Regions from separate parts of the Methylocystis sp. Uni0008 genome, predicted to be linked through region 3. Evidence: riboswitches for the same ligand, from Rfam matches in the RefSeq annotation. Region 3 holds a riboswitch; each other region holds the start of a gene.
What was found. Region 3 has a riboswitch for fluoride ahead of crcB (fluoride efflux transporter CrcB). Riboswitches for the same ligand answer to the same signal wherever they lie in the genome.

Region 1 (4,997 bases), 750 kb from region 3:
GCACCGATTTTCCCTGCCCCGATCCGCCGACGAAGCCGAGCACCTCGCCGCGATAAACGTCGAGATTGAGCCCCTTCATGATGTTTTTGTCGCCAAAACCGACGACGAGGTCGCGCACGCTGATGATGACGTCGCGGTTAGGGCGTTGCGCGGCGCCGTTTGCGTGAGTCGAGGTGCTGGTCATCGCGCGCTCAATAGTCGATCGACGCAAAAAATATGGCGAACAAACCATCCATCACAATGACCATGAAGATGGATTTGACGACGGAGGACGTGACCTGACGGCCGAGCGACTCGGCGGAGCCCTGCGTCGCGAGCCCGTCCATCGACGCGATGAGGCCGATCACCAGCGCCATAAAAGGCGCCTTGATGATGCCGACGAGAAAAGTATGCAGCGCGATCGCCTCTTTGAGCAATGACGCGAACGCCACGGGGCTGATCCCGCCGTACCACCAGGACACGATCATGCCGCCGAAGAGCGCCGCCATATCCGCGATGAAGGTCAGAATCGGCAAGGAGATGACGAGACCAAGCACGCGCGGCGCGATGAGCACCTCGGTGGGGGAAAGTCCCATCACCATCAGCGCGTCGATCTCCTCGCGCATTTTCATCGAGCCGAGTTCTGCGGTGATCGCTGAACCTGATCGGCCGGCGATCATGATCGAGGTGAGCAGCACGCCGAGTTCGCGCAAGACAAGAATGCCGATCAGGCTCACCGAGTAGCTGGACGCGCCGAACTTGAGCAATTGAAAGATGCCCTGCTGCGCGACGATGCCGCCGACCAGCACGTTGATCAGCACGATGATCGGGACGCTGCGAAAGCCGACAAGTTCGATTTGTGCGACGAGCGAGGTCAGCCTGAACCGCTGCGGGTTGGCGGCCACATAGATCATCGACGAGACGAATTCGCCGAGAAAGCTGACGCCGCGATAAAATTCGTGAAGCGCGTCCACCATCGACTCGCCGAGGTCCGCAAGCAGAGCGAAGATGATGTTCAACCGCGGCCGCGAGGGCTCAACGAAGGCGCGATAATGCGTTTCTTCGAGCAGGGTCAGATATTCGGGGCGCACATGTTCGAGCGCCACGGCGACGTCGCGCCGCGCGAGTTCATGGCGCGCGCGATTGATCAGCCAGGCGCCGGCCGTGTCGAGTTGCGAGACCTGGGAGAGATCCAGGACGACCATTCGGTCGCGACGCGCCTCTTCGTCGATGCGACGGCCCTCTTCCTCGAGTCGCTGCGAGGCCACGAGAACCCAGTCGCCGGACAGCGCCAGGCGCACGCCATCCGCAACCGGCTGGCGCGTGACTTTCGGCGGACGCTGCATCGCGACGACGGTCATCGGGCATCGCTCCGCGCTGGCGTCAACAATCGGCACATCGATGGCGTCATCCTATCCGCCGATTATGGCGCGCCGCCGACGCCGAGAGGCGCGCGCCGCTTGCAAAACCGTCATAACTTCGTGAATTGGCGTCAGCAAGCGCGCCGGCGCACATCGGCGCGCCAAGCGCGCGGCGCGCGCTAAGAGCGCCGGAGAGACATGTGAAGCGAAATTTATCAGTCGCCGTAGAGACTTATCCGATCGCCGGCCGCTTCGTGATTTCCCGCGGCGCCAAGACCGAAGCCGTCGTCGTGACGGCGACTTTGACCGAGGGGGACGGCGTCGGGAGGGGCGAATGCGTGCCTTACGCCCGCTACGGCGAAAGCGTCGACAGCGTCGTCGCGGCAATTGAAAGCGCGCGCGACGCTCTCGAAGCCGGGGCCGATCGAGACGCTTTGCAGCGCCTGATGCCGGCCGGGGCCGCCCGCAACGCCGTCGATTGCGCGCTGTGGGACCTCGAGGCCAAGCTTTCAGGCGTCCCGGCCCACATCGCGGCCGGTTTTGGGACGCTCGCGCCGCTCGTGACGGCCTACACTCTCTCGGTCGGCGCGCCGGACGAGATGCGCGCCGCGGCGGAGAAAGCCGCGGGCCGGCCATTGTTGAAAATCAAGCTCGCCGGAGAGGGCGATGAGGCGCGCCTCGGTGCGGTCCGCGCCGGCGCGCCAGATTCGACTCTCATCGTCGACGCCAATGAATCATGGGACGCGGAAAGCCTCGTCCGCCGGCTCGCCGTCTGCGCCGATTTCGGCGTCGCGCTCGTCGAGCAGCCTCTGCCGGCGGGTCGCGACGAGGCCCTCGCGTCCGTAGCGCGCCCTGTGCCGATCTGCGCCGACGAGAGCGTGCATGACCGCGCCTCCCTCCCGCCGCTGAAAGGCCGTTACGACGCAATCAACGTCAAGCTCGACAAGACCGGGGGCCTCACCGAAGCGCTGGCGCTTGCGCGCGCGGCGCAGGAATTGGGCTTCTCTGTAATGGCGGGCTGCATGGTGGGAACGTCGCTTGCCATGGCGCCGGCCGTCCTGGTGGGGCAGACGGCCGCCTACGTCGATCTCGACGGGCCGCTGCTTCTCGCCCGCGACCGTAATCCTCGCCTGTCCTACGAGGGCTCGACGCTCATGCCGCCCGCGCCGGAGCTCTGGGGATAGCGAGGCCGTCGCCGCTGGACTCATTGACCTATAGCTCGGTCGTCAACTAAAATTTAACCGATGGGGATGGGGTTCCCCCGATAACCGCCGAATGGCTGATGACTCCTACGAACTGGCCGCCACGCTCTTCGATCGCTGGCGCGGTGTAGGAGTGTGCTCTTGCGAGAAGCGCCAGCAGCCCGTCGTGCGCCAGCCGGCCTGCGCCCTGGCCGAAGGCTCCCCACCGCCGTGCGCATGGGCGCGATTCGGCTCTGGACACGCCGCCGCCTGTTGTTCTGCGTGGCTCCAATCGCGCTTCTCGTCGCCGGCTGCGCGCCGACCGCGCAACTGGAGCGCGCGCAATTTCTCGGCCCGCCGGCCATGGAGCGCACGCTCGCGAGATCCGGTCTCAAGCCCGCAGACGAAACCAGCTGGCCGCATGAGGAATGGTGGCGCGCCTTCTGCAGCGCCGAACTCGACGCCGTCATCGACAAGGCGCTGCACGACAATCAGAGCCTCAGAAAAGCCGAAGACTCGCTGCGCGCAGCCGACGCGCTCGTGCAGGTCGCCGGCGCGCGGCTTCTGCCCGAGGTTCAGGCGACCTTCGGCATGCGGCAGTCGCGCAATCCGCTGCATGGCGTCGTCGCCTCCTACAATCCGGCGCAAGGCGGATTGCAGAAGACCATGGCCTTCATCAATCCGCTCGTCCTGACCTATGAGCTGGATTTCTGGGAGAAGAACCGCGCGATTCTGGACGCCGCGATCGGCGAGTCCGCCGCCCAGGAGGCCGAACTGGAGCAGGCGCGGCTGCTGCTGACCGCTTCGGTCGCGCGCGCCTATCTTCGCGGCTACGCCGCGGCGCGCCAGCTCGAGGTCGCGAAAGCTTTGACGCGCATGCGCCGCGACCTGGTTTCGCTTGCGGACGCCCGCTATCGCGCCGGGCTCGACTCGCTCGATGGGGTGCAGATCGCCCGCGCCGAATACGAGAACGCCGTCCGCCGCGAAGCCGCTGTTCAGGCGTTTCTGACGCTGCAGAAGGATGCGCTCGCCCGTCTCATGGGCGAAGGTCCCGACGCGGCGCAGGATCTTTACACAGCGCGACGAGCCCCGACGCCGGCCGCGCCGCCACTGCCACGCAGCCTCCCGATCGAACTCCTCGCGCATCGGCCGGATCTCGTCTCGGCGATGCGCCGCGCCGAAGCGGCGGCCGCGCGCGTTCACGTCGCCAAGACGCTTTTTCTTCCCTCGATCGATCTCGCGATCACCGGCGGTTTCGAGGGTTCGGTGACCTCGACGAAAATCAGCAAGCTCGCAGGGTATCTGTTCACGCCTTCGGCGATCGGCTACGCGGTGTCCCCCACCCTGCGCCTCCCGATTTTTCAGGGGGGCCGGCTCAGCGGAAATCTGGAGTTTCAGCGGGCCGACTATGATCAGGCGGTCGACTCCTATAACGAGACGCTGCTGCAGGCCGCCCAGCAGGTCGCCGACGCCGTCGCCAATCTCAAGCGCGCGGGCGCAGAATATGAGGCGCAGAACCGTTTGCTGCGCGCAGCGCGCGCGCAATTTGATCTCGCGCAGTCGCGACTGCGCGACGGTTTGAAAGATCGCCGCGAAATCCTCGCGGAGCGGACCGATCTTCTCGAAGCCGGCTTTGGACAGCGCGCGCTGGAAGGCGACAGGCTCGTCGCCGCCGTCGACCTTTACCAGGCCCTCGGCGGCGGTTATGCCGGCGGTCCGCCGCCGGCGGCGCCCAAACCCGCGCCTGAAAACGATCCGCTGACGCCCGCCGTCGACGTGATTCAGTCGCTTGGCGGCGGCTGAGCGGCCATAGAAGAACGCGAAACGATCGATGGCGCTTTCCCGAAAGAGCATCCGCTCCCGCAGAGAGTTTCTGCTCAAGATCGTCATTGCGGCGGTCTTGGTCGGCGCGCTGATCGCCCTCTCGCGATGGTATTTCCATGAGCGCGACTGGGTGACGACCGACAACGCCTTCGTCACAGGCAACATCATTCCGGTCAAGGCTGACGCGACCGGCGTGGTCGCCGCCGTTCTCGCCGAGGAAACGCAGCAGGTGAAGAAGGGCGACGTGCTCGTTCGCCTCGATGGCCAACGCGCGAGAGCGGCGCTCGCGCAGGCCGAAGCCGAACTGGGTCGCGCCGTCCGGGCCGTGGGCGCGCTCTACGCGCAGCGCCGCCAGGTCTGCCAGAAGGTCATCTCGCGCGCCGCCGTCCGGGATAGGACGCGTCATGACCTCGCAAGATACAGGCAGGCGGCGGCGACCGGCGCCTCGTCCCGACAGGTGTTGCAGAACGCCGAGGATCAGCTCGCCGCGCAGGAAGCCGATCTGCGCGAGGCGCAGTCGGAATATCAGGCGATCGAGGCGCGGGTGGTCGGCGTCACGCGCCTGAATCATCCGGACATCGAGGCCGCCAAGGCGAGATACACCGACGCCTATATCGAATACGTGCGCCAGAATATCCGGGCGCCGGCGACC
Region 2 (4,997 bases), 930 kb from region 3:
TCTCGCGCTCAAGGCCGCTGACGTTGGCGTCTCCGTCGATACCGCCGTGGACATCGCCAAAGAGTCGGCGGATATCATCCTCTTGGAAAAGAGCCTGTTGGTGCTTCAACAAGGCGTGTTGGAAGGCCGGAAGGTTTTTGGAAATATCGTCAAATACGTCAAGATGGGCGCGAGTTCGAACTTCGGCAGCATGTTCAGCGTTCTCGGCGCAAGCCTGTTCCTTCCGTTCTTGCCCATGCTGCCGATTCAGGTTCTCGCGAACAACCTCCTTTACGATTTCTCGCAAACGGCGGTCCCGACGGACAATGTCGACGAGGATTATCTCGCGGTCCCGCGGAAATGGGACATCGATAATATTTTCAAGTTCATGGTGTTTATCGGGCCAGTCAGTTCGATCTTCGACTACACGACATTTTTTGTCATGCTCAATCTGTTCGATGGTTGGAACCATCCCTCATTGTTTCAAACGGGTTGGTTTGTGGAATCCTTGCTGAGTCAAACCCTCATCATTCATGTTATCCGCACAGCAAAAATTCCTTTCATCGAAAGTCGCGCGAGCCCCGCGCTCATCGCCACTTCGGCGATTATTTGCGGGGTCGGCGCCATCCTGCCGTTTACCCCAATGGGGGAAGCATTAAAGTTCACACCGTTGCCTCCGTTGTATTGGCTCATCCTGGCGGCTACGCTGCTCGCCTATGGCGTGATCACCTATTTTGTGAAAACATGGTTTGTGCGCCGGTGGGGAATCTGAGGAGCATGAAGAGATACTCGCAAGCACGAAACTCGTCGAACCGCCTTGTGGGCCCTGCTTCGAGATCAGTTTAGCCGTCAGTTGTCGCAGGGAACTTCGCAAAAAAGTTCCTATTCGGAAGCGCCTTGTCTGGCACCTCGAACATGGAGCGCGGAAGGCCGTAAAGGTCGTTATAATAGGCGTCGAGGCGTTTGTTGATCTGGCGATCGTAATCCGGGTGGACAAACAATGTTTTTCCGCGCGTAAAGCGCTGCGCTTCGCCATCGCGTACAACGAGTTGGCCATCCTTGAAGACATAGGCTGCGTTGCGGAACATCGCCGCTTTGTCCCTTTGCGGCTTATAGACCGCGATATCGGCGACCGCGCCGGTTCCGAGTTCTCCGCGATCCTTGAACCCGTAAAGCTTGCGCGGCGCGGCACGCGTCATGGTAGCGATTTCGTATAAGGTGTATTCCCGCGTGATTGAGGGCAAACTGGTCATCTCCAACACCTCCGCCGGTAAGCGCGACATCCACTGCGTGCGTTTGTCGGCGCTCATCAACAAGGCGAAAACTTCCGGATAGGTCGTGAATGGCGCGCCGTTTGGATGATCCGTCGTGAAGAACACACGCATCGGATCGTCGGTCAGCAAGAATAGTTCTAGCCCCGCGGCCCATTGCACGGCGTTGAAAAAATCGGAGACGCGATAGGAATAGGGCACCACGCCCAGGCCATTGCTGTCCCCGTCAAAAATCACGCCTTTCTTCGGACGACCGCCGGGCAGGCTGTTCAACTGTTTCATGACATCGGTCGAGATCGTCACCGTGTCGGCAAACATCACCTGGCCGACGTCCATGGTGACATTCTTATTGGCGTTGATCTTCTCGGCGAATCGGGCGGCTGCGGACGAGAAACCATTCTTTCCTTCCTTGCCATAGGAATAGAATTGCGCGTGCGCGAGATGCAGCGGCAAGCCCTGCGCCGCGTCGATGGTTGCAAGCGCGGTTTCGACGTTTCCTGCAAGGCCGAGATTGCTCATGTGCAAATGCAGAGGGTGAGGTATCCCTGTCGCGGCCACCGCGCGTTGCAAGCGCGTAAAAATATCGCGCGCAGAGACCCCATATTCCGGCACCTTGTCGTCTAGTGAGAAGGTGCGAAGATTTTGCTTGCAGGCGCAGACGCCGCCGGGATTTGCACATTTGATGCCAATCGCTCGGGTCGATTCCAGCGTCGCGCCGATGTAATCGACGATTGCAGTCTCGCCTTCTCGATCACGAAGGGCGCTCAACAGGAAGTCATCGTTGCCGAGAACGGCCAGAAAGCCCTTATCGATAATCGGGATGTCGGCGAGCTCGAGATGGGCGTGCAAAGCGTGATGGGGAAGGATCGCAGGTTCAATGACCGTGGTGTATCCTAACTGGGCGTAAAGGCGACCCGTCTCGAAAGCCGTCCAGCCGACGTCGGAAAGCGGCGTTCCCTTGGGTCGCGGACGATGCGCGCGGTGCGACTCCGGCATCAAGAGGCGCGCCGTATTCACGCCTCCGCCGGCGATATGTGAATGGATATCGATCGCGCCAGCCATGACGACTTGCCCGGAGACGTCATATTCCTGGTCCGCCTTGCAGTCTTGTGGCGGCGCGATGATGTTGCCGTCCTCAAACCAGAGGTCGCCCATAGCATCGGTTCCGTTGACCGGATCAATGACATAGCCGCCACGGAGACGTGTCAACATAACGCTTCCTCCCATAGCTGAGCGCTTGCTTTGCCATTATGCCGCCAACGCTAAGAAGGTGCGGAGCTTTGCCTTCACTGACGGCGACAACTAACCAATTCGACCGCCATAAGGCTCGCTCGCTACCTCTATATAGTCCAGATGCAAAGTGTGCCCCGCTTCGATTAAGACAGCATAGAGTCCACCGAGCGCGCCAGATGCTGCTATCGGAAATTATTGACGGCCTAGCGCGTCATCGTTTAAGTCTTGGTGCTGGGGATGGAGTCCCCCCCCCCCCCCGACAAACCGCCAAAAGGCTGATGACTCCTACGAACTGGCGCCGCGAGCATTCGTGAGCGCAGAGAGTAGGAGTCATGTCGTGAATCAAGATCTCGCAATTTTTGTCGTTCCATTCGCCCTGGTCCTTGGTTGTGGCCTGTTGGCGTTAGGTGGCCTCTATTTCATTAACATTCGCTTCGTCACGAGCACGGCTAAGGCGATAGCGGCCCTGGCCGGGGGCGCCATCGTCATAGGTGTTTTGGAAATCATTTTGGCTGGAAGCGCCGTCTCATTCTTTAAGGCTCAACAGGTTCAGACGTCCGCTTGTGAGTTGGAAGGGGAGTCGGCGCACCCCGAAGCGCGACGCGGCGCTGATCCCTCGATCATTCACAACGCAATCACCGCTTGCATGGAAGCGGCGGGATATGAATGGGACGGCGGCCACAGGCACTGTAAAGACGCACCAGTAGCGACAAACCCATTCTGCTATGCGCCGACGGGTCCATTCGACCGGACGATCACAACAATCCAGATGAGCTTTGAATAGCTCCTGTTGATTTTGAGCTCCATCCTATGCGCGATTTTAATAAGATCTCGGGCGGTGTTGGTTTTCTTGCGAGGCAAGAGCGAGAGTCGCAGTCTCTAGTTACGCGAATGCGGCGAACGAGTCTGGCTTCGGATGCGCGGGTTTGAGAGCGCGGGTTCAGTCAAGGGAGCTGCTATTTGATGCGAACGGCGACTTGAACACAGCAGCTTTCCCGAGTTCCGACTCGACTTCCAAAAGGCGATTGTATTTGGCTACGCGTTCGCTACGGCAGGCAGAGCCAGTCTTGATCTGGCCGCCGCCCATCGCCACGGCAAAATCAGCAAGAAATGTGTCCTCCGTTTCGCCGGAGCGATGCGAAATGACATAGTTCCATCCGGCCTCGCGGCATAGCGCAATTGCTTGCATCGTCTCGCTGAGCGTTCCGATTTGATTCAGTTTGATCAACACGGCGTTGGCTGTTTTCTCTGCGATGCCGCGACGAATGAAAGCGGGATTGGTCACGAAAATGTCGTCGCCGACGACTTGGATTCGATGACCTTGCGCCGCGGTCTGGCGCGCAAAGCCGGACCAGTCGTTTTCATCTAATCCATCTTCGATTGAAACGATGGGGAAAGCCTCAACCCAGCCCTGATAAAGCGCGATCATTTCGTCGCTGGTTTTGCGTCCCTGGCCAGACTTTGCAAGGTCGTACCCATTGCTCGTCCAAAATGAACTTGCAGCGGGATCGAGTGCGAGGGCAATGTCGCGTCCTGGCTCGTAGCCTGCTGCGCAAATTGCTTCGACAATTATCTCGCACGCCTGTTCGTTGCTTTCGAGGTTTGGGGCAAATCCGCCTTCATCGCCAACCGAGGTTGCGTAGCCCTTTTTTTTCAGAATCCTCGCCAATGCGTGAAAGGTTTCAGTCCCGTAGCGCAGCGCCTCCGCAAAGGTTGAGGCCCCGACCGGCATCACCATGAACTCCTGAAAATCTACCGAATTGTCGGCGTGCTTGCCGCCATTAATGATGTTCATCATGGGAACCGGCAGGCGCGTTGCTCCTGGGCCACCTAGATAAGCATAAAGCGGCAGCCGGGAGGCGAGAGCTGCAGCCCTGGCGACGGCCATCGAAACGCCGAGTATCGCGTTTGCTCCGAGTTTGGCTTTGTTCGGAGTTCCATCGAGCGCCAGCAACAAGGCGTCAATTTCAGCTTGGCGGGTGGGATCTTGACCCTTGAGCGCCGGAGCGATCACCTCATGCACGTTCTCAATGGCTTTGCGAACGCCCTTACCGCCGAAACGAGATTCCCCGTCTCGTAGCTCCACCGCTTCGTGCTCGCCCGTGGACGCGCCTGAAGGCACGGAGGCGGTCGCGACTACCCCGTCATCCAGAGATAATTGCACCCGGATCGTAGGATTACCTCGGGAGTCGAGGATTTCGAGCGCGCGAACCGATTCGATTCTAGACATGATTCCTTCCCTCTCAACGTCAGCTTATTTCGCGACTTTTGCTACGCGCGGATCGCGCGTCGCGATTATCTGCAGGAAACCCGCCAAGCATCAACGCCACGTTTCAGCTGGTAACTGAGGCGATTAAACTGGTGGGACAGGGCTTAGCTCCTCATTTGCCCGTGCGCTTGGATAGCGCGTGGTCGACCGTTCCAGAACTGGAAGCGCCAGCTTTCGCGTCAAAGATTGAGGTCATCACGCTCGAAACATAGGTCGACGAGCGCAAGCCGCAATTAGGATCGCCG
Region 3 (4,997 bases):
CCCTGGTGCGGCGACAAGATCGCCAAGGTCGCGGGCATGGAGGCGCGCGGCTTCATTCTCGGCGGCGCGGTGGCGCATCAGCTTTCCGCCGGCTTCATCCCGATCCGCAAGAAGGGCAAGCTGCCGCATCGCACGGTTTCGGTCGCCTATGAGCTCGAATATGGCGTCGACGAAATGGAGATGCATGAAGACGCGGTCTCTCCCGGCGAGCGCGTGATCCTCGTCGACGACCTCATCGCCACCGGCGGCACCGCCGAGGGCGCGGTGAAGCTGCTGCGCCAGGCCGGCGCCGAGGTTGTCGCCGCCTGTTTCGTGATCGACCTTCCGGATCTTGCCGGCGTGAAGCGACTCGAGGCGCTCGGCGTGCCGGTGCGCACCCTCGTCGCCTTCGAAGGCCACTAATCCGCCTTTTTCCGGTGGTCTTCCTCGGCCCAGGCTCAGGTTTGGAATCTCGGCTCAGAATCTCCATGAGAGGCTGCACAGGCGCATGACGCCGCGACAGACCCAATTGGCGCTGGCGGCGATCGCCGTCGCGGCGCTCGCCGGCGGAGTCGTGGCCTTCCGCTATTTCCCGACGAGCGAGAGCAAATCGCCTGTGCTCGGCCCGGCCGCGCTCAGCGCCTGGGGCGGCGCGCTGCCGACCGGCTTGCGCCGCACCGCGCTTCGCATGCAGCCCGGCGCCTTTCCGCCCGCGCCGCCGCCCACCCCGCCCGCGGCAGCCGAGCCCTCGGCCGAAGTCGCGGCGCTGCCGCCGGGCGAGGGCATCGAAGGCTCGATCTCCTTCCCGCCCGCGCCGGCGCCCGCGCGGCCGGAGACCGTCGAGAAGGTCACGCCGCTCCCGCCCTCACGGCCCGCCAATCTCGCCGAGCTTGCGGAAAAGTTCGCGGAGGCCGCCGCCGAGGCAGCCGCGACGACTCCCGCCGAACAGCCGCAGGCCGCCGAACCCCCGGCGACGACGCCGGCCCTCGCCAATGCGCCGCTGCCGCCGGCCCGGCCGCAGGAGCCGTCCGCCAGAGCCGCGCTGGAGGGGACGCCGACGGGACCGGCGGAGCCGGCCCAGCAGCCCGCTCAGGTGGCGCGCGCCGTCGAGCCCTCCCTGCGGCCGGCGCCGGACGACGCCTTCCAGCAGGAAGCTCCGGTTCGTTACGGCATGGGCGACCAGGTCTTCGTGCGGATCTTCAAGCAGGAAGGCCAGCTCGAGCTCTGGCTGCGCAAGAACAATAGCCGCTTCTCGCTCTATAAGACCTTTCCGATCTGCAAATGGTCCGGCAAGCTCGGCCCCAAGCAAAAGGAAGCCGATTACCAGTCGCCGGAAGGCTTCTACAGCGTGTCGGCGAAGCAGCTGCATCCCCATTCCAACTACCACCGCGCCTTCAACGTCGGCTATCCGAACGCCTTCGATCGCCAGAACGGGCGGACCGGCGGGCTCGTGATGGTCCATGGCGCCTGCAAGTCGGTCGGCTGTTTCGCGATGACCGACCGTGGCATCGAGGAAATCTACGCCTTCGTCGAGGCGGCGCTGCGCGCCGGCCAGCGCGAGGTGCAGGTGCATATTTTCCCCTTCCGCCTGACCGAGCAGATGATCGCCCGGGAGACCGGCGGCAGCTGGCTCGCCTTCGTCGGCGCGGGGGGCAACTATCAGCACTGGGCCCCGTTCTGGCGCAATCTGAAGGAGGGCTACGACATCTTCGAACAGACGGGCGAACCGCCGGTGGCCTTCGCCTGCGGCGATCACTACGCATTCGGCGCGGGCGACTCCTCCTGCCGCCGCATCGCCGGCTGGTGATCGGCGCGCTAAGCTGAGACGGGACTGTTCAGCTTGTTTTCAGCCGCCCTGCTCGAGAATGACCTCACAAGAGCGCTGAGGGGCGCAATCAAGGAAAACGCCCGCATGCGGCTCGTCACCTGCGTTCTTGCCGGCGCGGCTTGCGCCGTTCTTTCTGCGTCGATCGCCGAAGCGGCCAATGCGCCGCTCTGCCTCGCCATCGCGGCGAACTACAACAAATGCATGCGCCAGCATCAGCGCGGCGGGCCGGGCGGCCCTTACGAGGGTTACGGTCCGGGCTACGGACAAGGCTATGGCGGCTATCCCGACGACGATGACGGCGATGGCTATGGCGGCTTCGATGGATATGGCGGATTCGAGGGCGGCTATCGCCGCCGCCGTTACGAGCGCGCCAAGGGAGCCTGCGCGATCTGGATCGTTCAGATGCAGGCCAGCGGCTGCTTCGACTAGCCTACAGAATGGCGCGGGTTTGATTGCGACGCGCGCCATCCGATAGACGCTTCATTTATAGGATTTTTTGCACTCGCCGTCTGACTTTTTGGCGACCCGCGCGGCCTGCCGCTCACAGTCGTTCCCATAAGTTTTGTCGTTACAGCCGCAAACGGGAATAAACTCTCTCGTACACGCGTCAGAAATTTCCACGCATTTTCCCGAAATGTCGGCGCCGCCGCAATTGCCGGGATCGGGATCGCACCACAGGCCCTTGTCGCATTCGATCGGAACGATGCCTCCACACATTTCTCCGACCTTGGCGGCAAAGGCGCTCGTAGAAGGCAGCATGGAAAGCCCCAAGACGAGGGTCAATTTGCAAATCGTCTGCATGAATTTGTCCTCCCCTGAAAAATAATTTTAATAGTTTGGTCGAGGCGCTTGCCGCCTCGCCGTCTCAAAGCAAGCTGTGCCATCTCAACAACGGGTTAACGCTCAAGGACGAGGACCGTTCCGCGGCAGCGGGGCTCATCCGGCCAACGGCTTTGGCGCTTCAGCCCTACTGAAACTCGCGTCTGCGCCGGCTCAGCTTTCCATTAGGCCCCGGCTCTATTACGGTGCTGGCCAGATGGGGATGGAGCTCCCCATAACCGCCTGAACGAAGGCTGATGGCTCCTGCCGCAAGGACGCAGAACTGCGCCCGGTAGGAGCGTCTCAACGCCACCCCGCCGCAGCGCATTTTGTCTTCCGCCTGGTCTTGAGGAGGACGCCATGGGCTTTTTGATTGTGTTTCTCGGCGGAGGATTGGGCGCGGCCGCGCGTCACGGCGTCAATCTTCTGATGGGCCGACTGGTCGGCTTGCCTCTCGGGACGCTGACGACGAACGTTCTGGGGTCATTCCTGATGGGCGCGATAATTGGCTATCTCGCCTTCAGGGGCGAGGCGTCGCAGCAGTGGCGACTGTTCCTCACGACCGGGCTCTTTGGCGGCTTCACCACCTTTTCGGCCTTCTCGCTGGAGACCGTCCTGTTTTTCGAGCGCGGCGAATTCGCGATGGCGTCTCTCTATGTCGCGGCGTCCGTGGGACTTGCGGCGGTTGGGCTCGTTGCGGGCGTCTCACTGCTGCGTCAGTTTTCATAAGGGTCACACGATCCGCCCAAGACCAATCAGTCCCACGCATATTGACAGTCGCGGCGCATGAAGCGTAGATAAACCTCGCTTCGGCGCGGCGGTTTCGCCGCGTTTTTCGTTTGCGCGCCTTTGCGCCGCATCGATGCGAAGCGCTCAACTGCAAAGAAGCCGGCCGGCGGAAGCGCCAGCGTCGGGACGAACACAGGAAAAAAAGATGTTCGCAGTCATCAAAACAGGCGGCAAGCAATATAGCGTCGCCGCTGGAGACGTGATCACCGTCATGGCGCTCGACGGCGCGCCGGGCGACGCCGTCACCTTCGACGAAGTGCTCATGCTTGGCGGCGACAGCCCCAGGATCGGCGCGCCGACCGTCGCGGGCGCGAAAGTCTCCGGCGAGATCGCCGAGCAGACGCGCAGCCCCAAGTCGATCGCCTTCAAGAAGCGGCGTCGGCAGAATTCAAAGCGCAAGCGCGGCCATCGTCAGGACCTGACGCTTGTGAGGATCACCGCGATCGAGGGCTGACCGCCCTCTCGCCGCAGCAGTTAGAGCGGCCCAGTCGCCGCACAGGAAAATCGGAGCGAAACCATGGCTCACAAGAAGGCAGGCGGCTCATCCCGCAACGGCCGCGATTCGGACGGGCGGCGCCTCGGCGTGAAGAAATTCGGCGGCGAAGCCGTCGTCGGCGGCAATATCATCGTGCGTCAGCGCGGCACCAAGTGGCATCCTGGCCGCAACGTCGGGATCGGCAAGGACCACACGCTTTTTGCGCTCGTCGACGGCGTCGTGGAATTCAAGTCGAGCGGCGGACGCTCCAGCGTATCGGTCACGCCGACGCCGGCCGCAGCCGAGTAAGGCGGTAGGGACGACCTGCCGCCGGCCCTTCCGGCGGAACATGGTCGTCTCGACTCGCTCTCTCGCGGATCCAAGGCGGGAACGTTTCAGGCGGGATGTCCGGAAGAGCCGTGACGAGCCGGAAAGGAGCACGCTCCTTTAAGGCTCTTGGGCCAATTTCCGATGTCGCTTGGAGCAATGAATGTTTCCCGAAATTACCCGCGACGACGTTTTCCGGCTCGAGACCGAAAGACTGTGGCTGCGCTGGCCGCGCGCGGCTGACGCGGACGAGATTCGCCGGCACGTCGGCGATCCCGACGTCGCGCTGATGACGGCGAGCATCCCTCATCCCTATGAGACGCATGACGCGGACGCCTTCATCGCCCTGGCGCGGGAAGAGAACGGCGCGGGCGGCGGTCTGCACCTCGTCGTCACGCCCAAGAATCAGCCCAATGAAGCGATCGGGCTGGTGAGTCTCCACGGGGCCGACCGCCGCGGCTCGGCGACGCTCGGATTCTGGCTCGGCAAGCCTTATTGGGGGCAAGGCTATACGACCGAGGCCGCCAGGGGGCTGATCGACCTCGCCTTCGGGATCACCTCGCTCGATCGGATCGTCTCTTCGGCGCGGCCGGACAATCGCTCGTCGCTGCATGTCCATGAGAAGCTCGGCTTCCGGCCGATCGGCCGCGGCGTGCGGCCTGCGCCGGCGCGCGGCGGCGACGTGGAGGTGGAGCTTTTCGAGTTGAAACGCGGCGAAGCGCATACGCTGTTCGGCGCCCGACGCCCGCGCTTCTTTTCTCCGTGAGCGCGATATGAAAT
Region 4 (4,997 bases), on a different replicon from region 3:
TGAAAGAACCTAGCGTCCTGACGGTGAAAGGCTTGCGGCGCATTCTCTTGGTCAGCGGTGGAGTCAGCGCACGGATATTCCGCATGCTGAATGACGTGGCGATCGAAGCCATCGAAACTGGCGCCGAACGGATCACCGACGAAGCGCTGGAACGCTACAAACCCGTGGGGGAGGACGAGGCGGCTTTCCAATGATCGACGACGAGGACGACGCTCATAGGCCGTTGCCAGTGGTGCTGAGGCCGGTCGACGACGAGCTGCTCTCGTCGTGGTTGGCGAGGCACGCGGCCTACTATGGGGTGTCCAAGCCGTTTTTCGCCAAATGGCTGATGCCCGGCACACGCAATCTCTCGCTTCTCGACTATCGGCTGGGGTTAGCGCAGGTCGCGCGATTATCTGAAAAACTCCGATGCGATCCGATCGCGCTGATCGAGATGACGTTCATTGAAACGCCAGCAGGTTCCGCCGAATTAATTTGCCGCAACAGAGCGCCGCAGATTTGCCGACCCTGCGCAGACCGGCACGCGCGAGACGGAGCGTCCGGCGCGGTCCCGAAGCATTGGCGAAAAGCCTGGCGCATCACCTGCCCCGCTTGCGGCGCGCCTTTATCGGATACGAGCGAGCGCCCCGATACTGGCGAAACATTGCAGGACACGAGCCCCTTCGCTGATGTGTGGAAAGAAGCTGTTGCCGGCGAGGCAATCGTCGAGCGCTTCCTTCGTGGCGATAACTCGTTCGATTATTCGCCGATCGCGCTCATGCGCGCGCTGCTCGTGCATACGTGGCGGCCATGCGGCGCTAATGGCCGTGAACCTGCAGCCGGATGGGCGCTCGGCACGATCTTTCCCGAATTCGACAATCTTGCGCGGCCAATCAAACGCAGGATCAATCATGCGGCTGTTGCGGCTCTTCCTATCTCGTTCCGCCCGGCGCTTTTGGCTGGCATCTCGCAAGCGATCGCCAATCCCGCCATCGTCAACGCGGTTCGAGATGAGACGACCCTGCGAGGGCGAAGTGCATTCGAGCGCCTATGCGAGACAGCTCGTCTCGAAGCTCAAGCCGCGAAGGAAAGCCATTAAACGTGAGAATATTAAAGGTCGATATTCTCAAGTTTAATGGCTTTTCCGATTCGAAATTGGATATCTCAAGCCAAGATGGCTCCCGACAGCGGTATAAGAATGTCCGACCTGACAACGGAATCGTAGCGACGGCCGCCGGTCGATTTCCGACATGACTCCCCCACACGTCGGACATGAGAATCACGCCCCTATCTCCGTCGCAATCATTCTCAAACGGTCTCTCAGGGCTGCTCCATCAGCTCCTCGGCCGAAAGCCGCGAGAGCGACTGTTTGCGCTTCTTGGACGCGTAGCTTGGATAGGCGAGCCAGACGACTCCCGAGAGCAGGACGAAAGCCATCGCGCCGAACAGAAAGACGTCGTTGAGCGCCAGGATCGCCGCCTGCTGTCGAATGAGCTGCGCCGCGCGGCTCTGCGCGGCGGTGGGCGACATGCCCATCGCCTGCATGCGATCCAGAAACGAGGCGAGCAGATCGAGCGAGGCGAAGCGCCGTCCGCCGAAATGATCGGCGAGATCGAGCTGATGGAACGGCGTTCGGCGGAAGAAGAGAACGCCGAGCAGCGAGATGCCCAGGGCGCCGGCCACGGTGCGCAGCATGGCGAGTTCTTCCGCAGCGCGGATCAGTCGCTCGCCGGCGAGCCCGGTCATGGCGAGCGTCGCAAGCGGCGCAAAGAACATGGCGAGCGAGAAACCGAAAAAGAACATCGGCGTCTTCACGTCGTCGAAATAGGCGTTCTTGTCGTATTGGCCGAGCCAGACAAAGGTCACCGCCAGACCGACGAAGTTGAGGAACACGATCAGTCGCGCGTCGACGTTCCTCGTGATTTCATGCACCACGGCCGCGGCCGCCATCGCCAGAAAGATCATGATCAGATAGACCATGCCGGCAAGCGAGGAGGTGTAGCCGAGCAGCACCTGCAGTTGCACGATGAACACCGAGAGCAGGCCCTGAATCACCAGAAAGCCGACGATCGAACAGAATGTCGCGATGGCGAAGTTGCGATGCAGAAACAGACGCAGGTCTAGCGCGGGCCGCCGCTCTCCGAACTCCCAAAAGACGAACATCGGCAGGGCCAGCAGCACGACGAGCAGCAACCATCCGAGGAGAGGCTCCGCGAACCAGTCGAAATCATTTCCCATGTTGAGGATCGTCTGCACGCCGAGCAGGACCGTGGCGAGCAAAATGAAGCCGATCGTATCGAAGCGCGTCATGCGGCGCTGAAAGCCGCGTCTGTAGAACAGCGCCGAAATGATCGCCGCCACCGGCAATACGACCAGGACGTTGGAATAAAACAGCCAGCGCCAGTCGAAATATTCCGCCCAGAAGCCGCCCATGAACACGCCGATGGTGAAGGGCGCCATGCTCATGACGCCCCAGAAGCCGACGCCGAGCGTGCGTCGGTCATCCGGATATTGCGCAAGCGTCACCGATTGAGCGAGCGGAAGGGCGACGCCGCCGGCAAGACCAAGGAGAAAGCGCATCGGCGCGAAAAACCAGATCGTTTCGCTCGCCGCGCACATCACCGAGAAGATGGCGTAGAAAATGAGCGCGCCGACCAGCACGCGATAGTCGCCAAAGCGTCCGGAGAACCACCGCGACAATGGCAGCCCGAGCGCGATTCCCACCATGTGGTCGGTGGTCGCCCAGGTGCCGAAGCTCGGCGTCACGCCCTGCAGACTGCCGGCGGCATAGGGCGCGAGCACCGTGTAGCCCGGAACGTTCGAGAGCATGACGACATTCGCCGTCCCCGCCGCGCCATTCAGCAGCAGGAATCGCCAGCCTATCATTCGGGCCGGCCTATCCATGATCGCCACCCTCGCTCCGTTCTATAATCGCTACTGGGCGGTATTACGCGACATCAACCGCGGTTGTCGACTAGAGCAACGACGGAGTCCGACACAATGTAGAGCAGGGGTCATCAGCCGCAGGCGGTTGAGCGCGAACTCTATCGCCGGGACAAGGATAACTGAATCGGACCTAAGCCTGTCAATGGTGAAAGTAGCAGGAAGAACATCAGACGGGACGCCATCCTTGGCGAAAGACAGAAAATTGCTCACCGATCACGCAAGCTGCATCTTTGCCGTCTTCATCGGCTAATTGCGTGCCTGTTGTTGGATTCAAAATTGGCGGGTTGATACAGAGGCTTGGCAAAATGGTAACGTGGCTGTTTGCTATTAGTATCAGCCTCAGTCATCTTCGTCCCCGCCATCGTCATCTGCTATTTCATGGTCGGCAAGTCGTTCTGGATCGTATTCCTAGCACTACTTTGGCAGTTTATGTTCGAGGGCTTTGTCGATGAGTCTCTCACAATACGGACATGCCGGGCGAAGAGGTCGAGAATGGCCTGACGAATGGCCGGCATGCTCGGTTGTGGCGGCGGTCCCCCGACTCTTTTTTTTCCGCCCCGCAGCTTTGAGGCGGCGAGACTGGAGGAAGGCGTAGGCGATCATTGTCATTAAGGCGTGTCGATGCAACCCGGTCCAGGACCGACCTTCGAAGTGATCGAGGCCGAGTTCCTCCTTGAGCTGCTGATGCGCCTGTTCACAAACCCACCGGGCCTTGATTGTCGCAGCGAGCTTTTTCAGGCTCACATCGCCCGGCAAGTTCGACACATAGTATTTTTGTTCGCCGGTCGACCGGCGTTCGCCAACGAGCCAGACCTCGTCGCCCGGCGTGCACTGCATACGATTGTCGCGCATGCGGTGTTTATGCCCATCCGCAACGCGAACACGACGTGCAGCGAAGAGACATGTCAGCCGGCCTTTCGTGCCCCGCCGCCAACTGACCTTTTGCCATTTGACGTTGGCCAACGCCGCTTCAGCCGAGACCGGCGGTTGATCAGGGATATGGTATTTGCGGCGCTTCCCTGCTTTTGCGACAGGGAAAACCAAGGCGACGTCAGCCGGGTAGACGTTCTGGCGTCGCGACAGCCCCACCGCCCACAGCAGACCACGCGCGCTCAGCGCCTGACGGAAAGGCCCGCTGGAGCCGTAACCTGAATCAGCAAGGATGCAGCCTCGCGCGCTTGCACCATGCGCTCGGGATCGCTTGCCCAGCTTTCGGGCAGGAAGAGCCGCAGGCCCACCATCACCGGAACCTCGCGCGACGCCAAAGTGAGCGACACCAATGACTGGCAATTGGCGGTCTTTCCAAGGGACGAGGCGTATTGCGGCGCAACGCCGACCGAGTGCGCGCCTTTTTTCGGCAACGCCGTATCGTCGACGATCAACCACGCGTCGGCGCCGCCGACCATCCTATCGGCTTCGGCGAGCAGCGCCTTCTCCAGCGGCGCGGCGTCCCATACGCCGCTGGCGATGAAGTGATGAAGCTGATCGTATCCGACGCCGCCGTCGCGCGCCGCCATCGGCTGCATGCTCTTGCGATCCCCTGCGCCGATCAACCCCGCGACATAAGCCGGGCACATCCGCGCCCGCGTCTTGTGTCGAAGAGCGCTAATAAAAGGCGCCAGCCACCGTTCGAGATCGGACTTCCAGCTCCCCTCCATGGTCGGCCCTCCAAATCGCCGACCTCCTATGAATCACGCAAAACGAACCGACGGAATCTGGAGGGTTGAACGCAGACCAGATGAAGGTGGTTGCAGGCGGGCGGTTGTCGACCAGCGGCTCGCTCGGCCAGTTGTTGGTGTAGGTGACGCGGCTTCCCGGCCGATCCGTGGTCGCGGCCCAAGCGGTCCACCAGAAGAAGGCGCCTAGCGCCCGCCGATTAGCGGCGTCGGCGACAGTGCCGTTCTTCATTGCGTAGTTCTCGCGAAGTTCCGCACTGCGCGGATCGTCGCCGAACAGGCTCTCATAGTGGCTCGAGACGAGGACGATCGCCTGAGCGCGCTCGTCAGAAACAGTGATTGCCCCAGTTGTCGGATCGAACGTGTTTCGCCTCATCATCGGGCGCAGCCGTCCCC

Region 1: another riboswitch for fluoride. It lies ahead of AC0X69_RS12750 (efflux transporter outer membrane subunit); the one in region 3 lies ahead of crcB (fluoride efflux transporter CrcB).
Region 2: another riboswitch for fluoride. It lies ahead of AC0X69_RS01020 (hypothetical protein); the one in region 3 lies ahead of crcB (fluoride efflux transporter CrcB).
Region 4: another riboswitch for fluoride. It lies ahead of AC0X69_RS22130 (DHA2 family efflux MFS transporter permease subunit); the one in region 3 lies ahead of crcB (fluoride efflux transporter CrcB).

The regions. Positions count from the first base shown of each region.
Region 1 covers NZ_CM166370.1:2,557,857-2,562,853, reverse strand. Annotated here, with positions in the region: gene AC0X69_RS12765 (ABC transporter ATP-binding protein) at 1-184, opposite strand, end outside; gene AC0X69_RS12760 (MlaE family lipid ABC transporter permease subunit) at 192-1,340, opposite strand; gene dgcA (N-acetyl-D-Glu racemase DgcA) at 1,541-2,524, shown strand; fluoride riboswitch at 2,578-2,639, shown strand; gene AC0X69_RS12750 (efflux transporter outer membrane subunit) at 2,684-4,324, shown strand; gene AC0X69_RS12745 (HlyD family secretion protein) at 4,353-4,997, shown strand, end outside.
Region 2 covers NZ_CM166370.1:207,880-212,876, reverse strand. Annotated here, with positions in the region: gene AC0X69_RS01030 (HAD-IC family P-type ATPase) at 1-751, shown strand, start outside; gene AC0X69_RS01025 (formylmethanofuran dehydrogenase subunit A) at 822-2,462, opposite strand; fluoride riboswitch at 2,708-2,778, shown strand; gene AC0X69_RS01020 (hypothetical protein) at 2,821-3,267, shown strand; gene eno (phosphopyruvate hydratase) at 3,424-4,713, opposite strand.
Region 3 covers NZ_CM166370.1:3,304,689-3,309,685, reverse strand. Annotated here, with positions in the region: gene AC0X69_RS16530 (adenine phosphoribosyltransferase) at 1-402, shown strand, start outside; gene AC0X69_RS16525 (L,D-transpeptidase family protein) at 488-1,786, shown strand; gene AC0X69_RS16520 (hypothetical protein) at 1,820-2,236, shown strand; gene AC0X69_RS16515 (Kazal-type serine protease inhibitor family protein) at 2,288-2,608, opposite strand; fluoride riboswitch at 2,837-2,900, shown strand; gene crcB (fluoride efflux transporter CrcB) at 2,987-3,355, shown strand; gene rplU (50S ribosomal protein L21) at 3,561-3,869, shown strand; gene rpmA (50S ribosomal protein L27) at 3,933-4,199, shown strand; gene AC0X69_RS16495 (GNAT family N-acetyltransferase) at 4,381-4,983, shown strand; gene obgE (GTPase ObgE) at 4,991-4,997, shown strand, end outside.
Region 4 covers NZ_JBXEJH010000003.1:70,535-75,531, reverse strand. Annotated here, with positions in the region: gene AC0X69_RS22145 (TniB family NTP-binding protein) at 1-194, shown strand, start outside; gene AC0X69_RS22140 (TniQ family protein) at 191-1,078, shown strand; partial or broken gene AC0X69_RS22135 (chemotaxis protein CheB) at 1,166-1,255, opposite strand; gene AC0X69_RS22130 (DHA2 family efflux MFS transporter permease subunit) at 1,300-2,865, opposite strand; fluoride riboswitch at 2,981-3,040, opposite strand; partial or broken gene AC0X69_RS22125 (IS701 family transposase) at 3,340-4,571, opposite strand; gene AC0X69_RS22120 (hypothetical protein) at 4,531-4,997, opposite strand, start outside.